DNA from 3 places in the Bacillus sp. P4_E1 genome. Region 2 is predicted to be linked to each of the others. Evidence: predicted binding sites of a transcription regulator. Region 2 holds the regulator's gene; each other region holds the start of a gene.
The links. Region 2 encodes Rex, which represses fermentation and respiration genes when NADH is low (regulators of the CRP and FNR family bind a similar motif). Its sites were predicted from a motif close to TTGTGAAATATTTCACAA; they were not measured.
Positions count from the first base shown of each region.

Region 1: the regulator Rex is predicted to act here: its motif matches at 1,057-1,074, upstream of AC1DS7_RS23690 (DoxX family membrane protein).
Region 3: the regulator Rex is predicted to act here: its motif matches at 981-998, upstream of AC1DS7_RS22160 (DUF1641 domain-containing protein).

Region 1 covers NZ_JBFUIV010000021.1:78,030-80,304, reverse strand. Annotated here, with positions in the region: gene AC1DS7_RS23695 (S9 family peptidase) at 1-322, shown strand, start outside; gene AC1DS7_RS23690 (DoxX family membrane protein) at 504-1,010, opposite strand; gene AC1DS7_RS23685 (SDR family oxidoreductase) at 1,385-2,161, shown strand; gene AC1DS7_RS23680 (methionine ABC transporter permease) at 2,210-2,275, opposite strand, start outside.
Region 2 covers NZ_JBFUIV010000040.1:5,043-7,317, forward strand. Annotated here, with positions in the region: gene AC1DS7_RS28025 (ABC-F family ATP-binding cassette domain-containing protein) at 1-678, opposite strand, end outside; gene AC1DS7_RS28030 (redox-sensing transcriptional repressor Rex) at 866-1,495, shown strand; gene AC1DS7_RS28035 (YdiK family protein) at 1,525-1,716, opposite strand; gene AC1DS7_RS28040 (CPBP family intramembrane glutamic endopeptidase) at 1,713-2,275, opposite strand, start outside.
Region 3 covers NZ_JBFUIV010000018.1:98,088-100,362, reverse strand. Annotated here, with positions in the region: gene AC1DS7_RS22165 (NAD(P)/FAD-dependent oxidoreductase) at 1-426, opposite strand, end outside; gene AC1DS7_RS22160 (DUF1641 domain-containing protein) at 471-911, opposite strand; gene AC1DS7_RS22155 (winged helix-turn-helix transcriptional regulator) at 1,342-1,689, opposite strand; gene AC1DS7_RS22150 (MFS transporter) at 2,084-2,275, shown strand, end outside.

The DNA.
Region 1 (2,275 bases), on a different contig from region 2:
TATTAGAATGTATTTAGGAAATACTCTATGGAATGATCCAGAGATATATACGAAAACATCACCAATGACGTATATTAAATCAGCTTGTACGCCTACCTTAATCCAACATGGCGAAAAGGATGCAAGGATTCCAACTTCCAATGCATATGAGCTATATCAAGGGTTAAGGGATATGGAAGTTGATACAGAATTAATTATTTTTAAAGGAATGGCATATAGTTCTGATCAGCCAGGAATTAATGTGGCTATTATGAAGCAGAATTTGATGTGGTTTTCACACTATATTTTTGGAGAAAGTATGAAAGGTTTTAGGGTTTTATAATGGCTTGTTTTAGTCTTTAAGCTTTTTAGGTGCTTGAAATAAAGTCGTACACATTTATCCGGTTATATATGATTGAGTTTAACATTTCGGATAAGGCAAACTGTGAAATATTTTGGTGTAAATGAGAAAAGAGCCTGAATGTAGGCTCTTTCCTTATTTATATTTAAAAGATGAACTATTCTTATGCAGTTTTACTTAATTTATATGCTTCACGGTTATTTTTTTTGAAAAGTTTTGGGAAAACATAACCATCTAATCCAATACGTCCAGCATTATGTCCTGCAACTAAAATGAACATAGTTAAAATAAGTAGGTTTGGGTTTACACTAACAGTTCCGCTTAATAAAAATGAAAGGTTCATTATGATGCCGAAAAATGCAGCTGTTTTTGTTAATCCACCTAAGATCAAACCTAGACCTACTAAAATTTCTCCCCATTGAACTAAAAAGCTAAATAGGTCTGCGTTTGGAAGAACAAAATGTTGAAGAAAATCTGCCCACCAACCTTGTACTGCAGGGTGGTCACCTGATGCTTGAGCGATAGCTCCTTTTAGAAAACCACTTGCATCAAAAGACTGTCCAAAAACTTTTCCTATTCCAGCAGCGAGCCATGCATATCCTATGTAAAGTCGTAAAAATAATAATATGAAAGTAGCGCGTTTATCAGTTCTTAAAAAATTGATAACCATTGAAATCCCTCCAATGTATTGTATTTACATGTTTATTATATATCCATTGTGAATAAATTCACAATGGAGGAAATGTGAACAAAAATAGGTTAGGAGTAATTGTTATATTTTTTGTAACATTTCATCTATTTTGGTAGACTAATAATGGAGATATATCAAAAGGAGGCAAAGAGTAGATATGTGGATGAACTTGTAATGATTAGAAATTAGATAGATGAATTTTTCTCTCATAAGTGAGGGTTTATTTAGCTATCTGTAAATCATTCAAGGACTGCATATTTAGCTTGTACATCCCCTTTGTAAGGGTAGATGCCTATGTGGGGAAATTTATATCTCTTATATAAAATATGCGTCCTTTAAACTTGGAGGAGTATATGATGAATCAATTGAAAAATAAAGTAGCTGTTGTTACAGGTGTTAGTCGTCTAGACGGTATAGGAGCAGCTATTTGCACGGAGTTAGCAGAGGCTGGATACGATATATTTTTTACGTATTGGACAGAATACGATAAAGAGATGCCTTGGGGCGTTGATAAAAATGAACAAATACAATTAAAAGAAAAGTTGATACAAAACGGTGTCAAAGTATCGAGCATGGAGTTAGATCTAACTCAGAATGATGCATCAAATCAGCTTATAAATAAAGTTACTGAACAATTAGGGTACCCTCATATATTAATTAATAATGCAGCATATTCTACAAATAATGATTTCTCTAATTTGACTGCTGAAGAACTAGATAAGCACTACATGGTAAATGTTCGTGCGACTACATTGTTAAGTAGTCAATTTGCCCAAGGTTTTGATAAGAAATCTGGTGGTAGAATTGTGAATATGACGTCGGGACAATTTAAAGGACCTATGGCAGGAGAATTAGCGTATGCAACAACGAAGGGAGCAATTGACGCTCTTACTAGTACGTTGTCAGCGGAAGTAGCCCATTTAGGGATAACAGTGAATGCAATTAATCCAGGTCCAACTAGTACAGGATGGATGACTGAGGAGATAAAGCAAGGATTAAGACCGATGTTTCCTTTCGGCAGAATTGGTGAGCCAAAGGATGCAGCAAGGCTTATTAAGTTTTTAGTGAGCGAAGAAGCCGAATGGATTACAGGGCAAGTTATTCATTCAGAAGGTGGATTTAAGAGATAATTTTATAATTAAAAAGAAGGTATCTCATTTCAATGAGATACCTTCTTTTTAATCTTTCTTCAATCTTCGTGCAACACCATTCCCTAAAGACTGTAATCCTTGAACGAGGATAAT
Region 2 (2,275 bases):
TAAGAAATAACGGTCATGGGAAACGATTAAAATCGCGCCAGGATAGCCTTGTAAATATTGTTCAAGCCATGTTAGTGTCTCAATGTCCAAATGGTTTGTAGGTTCGTCTAAAATAAGTAAGTCTGGTCTAGTTAATAATAATTTCCCAAGAGCTAATCGAGTCTTTTGTCCACCACTTAATGTGGAAATTTTCGTCTGATGCGTTTCAACTGGGAAGCCAAGACCGCTTAAAATTGAGCGTATATCCGCTTCGTACTGATAGCCGCCTTGATCTTTATAATCTAATTGTAATTGGTCATAATCAGCTAATAATTTCTCATATATAGCCGCATTTGAAAAGTTTTCTTCTTTTCCCATCTCTTGCTCTAGCCTTCGAAGTTTTGTCTCCATCTGCTGCAAGTGTGTAAAGACGGTTAACATTTCATCCCAAATTGTTAAAGACGTTTCTAATCCGGTATTTTGAGCTAAATACCCCATTGAGACATCTTTCGGTTTTATAATTTCACCACCATCATGAGATAACTCGCCAGCTATTATTTTTAATAATGTAGATTTTCCAGCTCCATTTCGTCCGACTAATGCGATACGATCTTTTGTTTGTACTTCCAATTTTATGTTTGCAAGAATCGTTTCTGCACCGTATAATTTCGAAAGCCCATTCACTTGTAATAATATCAATGTTTTCACCTCAAATAATTTCTTAACTTTGCCATGTTTATATTTCTCAATCATACTAAAAATAGTGTATAGTTTAAAATAAAGAGAGAATACTTCTTCTCTTTATTATACAAGGAAATTCATGAGTACTAAACTTCTGTATTTGATTCAAGTATAAGAATAAAGATAGGAAGAGAGGAGAGGTTATATGGATCAGCAAAAAATTCCACAGGCCACTGCCAAACGATTGCCTCTATACTATCGATTTATCCAAAACTTATCTCTTTCTGGTAAGCAACGTGTTTCATCAGCCGAATTGAGTGAAGCGGTAAAGGTTGATTCCGCAACTATTCGAAGAGATTTTTCATATTTTGGAGCGTTAGGGAAAAAAGGATATGGATATAACGTAAATTATTTATTATCATTTTTCCGTGAAACACTCGACCAAGATGATATAACACGCGTGGCACTTATTGGAGTAGGTAATTTAGGGACCGCTTTCTTACATTATAATTTCACGAAAAACAATAATACAAAAATTGAAATGGCGTTTGATGTTAGTGAAGAGAAAGTTGGGACAGAAATCGGAGGCATTCCTGTATATCATTTGGATGAACTAGAAGAACGTTTATCAACTGATATACAAGTGGCAATATTAACGGTACCCGCTACAGTAGCGCAATCTGTGGCAGATAGATTGGCAGAAACGAACGTGCATGGTATTTTAAATTTCACACCAGCACGCTTAAATGTGTCAGAGAATATAAGGATTCATCACATCGATTTAGCTGTAGAGTTACAAACTCTTGTTTACTTTTTGAAGAATTATCCACAATAAAACGCAGAGGAGATGACCTCTGCGTTTTATTATTGTTTTTTCTTTGTGAATTTAACTAAGATAAGGCGAAGTGCCAAATTAAAATCAATTGTTGCCATAACTGCAAATAGTATTGTCCACATATTCCAGATTGTATCTGTTACGTTCGTAATGGCGAAGCGTGTAAAGATACATCCAAGAAGAAAGTACAATGCAGCCATGAACAATGGTGAGTTTCTCATACTAAAAATCCTCCGATAAAGCCTTGCATTTTTTCAGCTTCTTTAATCATTTCTTGAATTTGCTCATTGCTCATAAAAATTTGTCCAATAGCGACTAATGTATTCATTGCCACATGGGCTGCTATAGGAACGATAATGCGTTTCGTTTGTACATATAAAAAGGCGAATACGAGCCCCATAGAAGTGTATACCAATAAGTGAGTAAAATCAAAATGAATCGCCGCGAATACAAGTGAACTAATGATAGCAGCAACAAAGAAATTAAATCTCTTATAAAGTGTGCCAAATAAAATTTTTCTAAATACGATTTCCTCTAAGATAGGTCCGATTATAGATACAACAATGAGGAACCAAGGTGTCGTTCTTGCAATTTCCATCAGCTTCATTGTATTTTCCGAACCTTGTTTAATTCCTAGTAGACGCATTTCGATCATACCGGCAATTATTTGGGAAGAGAAAGCTAAGAGAATACCGATTATAATCCAACCAACTGTAGCTGGGATCGTAACACGCATTTTATCTAAATGCCTGTCACGAATATCTATTCTAAGTAACCAAA
Region 3 (2,275 bases), on a different contig from region 2:
ACGGTCTTCAACGTGTTTGTAGATTTTGTTTGCATCAGCAGCAGATTTTAATACCATGCTGTTTTCTTCTAGTCCTGGAATACCGAAGTAAGCAGTTTTACTTCCTAAAGCAACTACAAGTGCATCGTAAGATAAAGTAGTGCCACCAGCTAGTTTGATTTCTTTGCTATCAACTGAGAATGACTCAACTGTTGCAATTTTAAGATCGATGTCTTTACCTTTGAAAAGCTTTGTAAGTGGCATTGCAATTGCTTGCTCAGCAACGTTACCAGCTGCAAGGCGGTGTAGTTCAGTGATGATTTGGTGCGTTGGGTATTGGTTAATCACTGTAACTTGTGCTTCTGATTTGCTGTAATATTTACGTACGTTTAAAGCGGCAAGAAGACCGCCATAACCAGCGCCTAAGATGACAATTTGTTTTGACATAGTATGATATCCCCCGTCTTTACTAATTGTTGTTATAAGTTAAATTATTTATTGTTACGTTCTGCACTAATTTGAAGGTATGCGTTCACAAAGCGGAACATTTTTTGTGCTTGTGGGTCTTTTAGTAATTTTAATAGACCGAACAGGCCGATAACTTCGTTGCTTTCATCAGCACGATCTTTCGCTTCGATAGCAGTTGCAGCCATGCTTTTCACTGTATCTTTTACAGGTTCTACAAGCTCTGTGATTGCACTAACAGTGTCGCTTTTTAATACTTCATCAGTAGCAACAGTTTGAGCGAAGTCATAAGACTTAGTTAAAATGTTAACAAGCTCAGTTAATTTTGGAAGCTGTTCTACTAGTGTTGTTAATGATTCTTGTACCTCAGGTTTTAACAACTGATCAAGTACATCAAGTTGTCCTTGGCTAGCAGAAATTTGTACAGTTTCTTGTTCTGGCTTTGTTTGAGTCATAGTTTCTGGCATCTCCAATTCTCCTTTACGATAGCAATACTCTTATTTTTTATAGGTAAGATAGTAAACGCTTATGAAACTTTATACAAAGTTTCACAAAGCACAATAAAATGCCTTTAAATTTATGACAGCAAGTAAGCTGAAATCATAAATCCAAAACCATAATGTCCTACCTATTATTTATGAACTGTCCGATACATGGCTTGTCCGCATAATGGAAAGTTCCCTTATCGGAAAGTGTATATAATATATATCCTATATTATATACTATATACACGTATGTTAACATAAAAATGATTCCTAATTATTTGATATTGATTCTGTAACCTAGTACTGACAAGGCATGAAAGCGCATAAATTATTTTATCTATCTTAAAAATGTACATATATATAAAGAAAAAAAGGAGGAAATGGACAAATTTATGTTCATTTTTTCCTTTTTTTATTGTTCACCTTCTGTAATTAGCATTGATGTGTTACCGCTTTTTTCAAGGTGGCATTCGCCCCAAGTACAAAGAGAATCAAGAATGGATTCTAAAGACCAACCGTAGTCTGTAAGAGAATATTCTACTTTCGGTGGTACTTGATTGTATACCTTTCTTTGAATAACTCCGTCTTCTTCTAATTCGCGTAATTGCTGTGTTAACATCTTTTGTGTAATACCAGGCATGAGACGTTTTAATTCACTCGTTCTCTTTGTACCTTTCGTTAAGTGGCAAAGAATAACGACTTTCCATTTTCCGCCGATAACCTCTAAAGTCGCTTCAACGGGAATATTATATTTCTTCATATAAAAATCTCCTTTGATGAATGTAGATTTCAGTTCTCCAACAAAAGAAGCCAAATAATTTAAATGTTACTAAAAAGTACCTATAGCACTTTAAAGTACGTACTTTTTATCATGTTGAATATGTTCCATAATAGCATACGTAAGAGGGAAATGAGTAGTACGGTACTAAAAAGTGCCTATGTTACTTTTTGGTACCTATCGTACTTTAAAGTGCGTTCTTCAAAAAAAGAGTGAAGCCATTCATAATAGCATATATCAGCAGTAACATTATTTTTGTAGAAGATAAAAAGGCCTTTTTATCACACTATTATGATTGGATTTCTCGCATTAAGGAGGAGTTCAATTGAATTCATATACAGTATCTTCTTCAGCGGTACAGACGAATCGAAGAAGTATGTTTGCTTTATTAGCACTAGCAATTAGTGCGTTTGGAATTGGTACAACCGAATTTATTAGTGTCGGTTTATTACCATCTATTTCGGAAGATTTACATGTTTCTGTTACAACAGCGGGTTTAACCGTTTCTTTATATGCATTAGGGGTAGCATTCGGTGCTCCTGTTTTAACTTCGCTAACTGCTAGTATG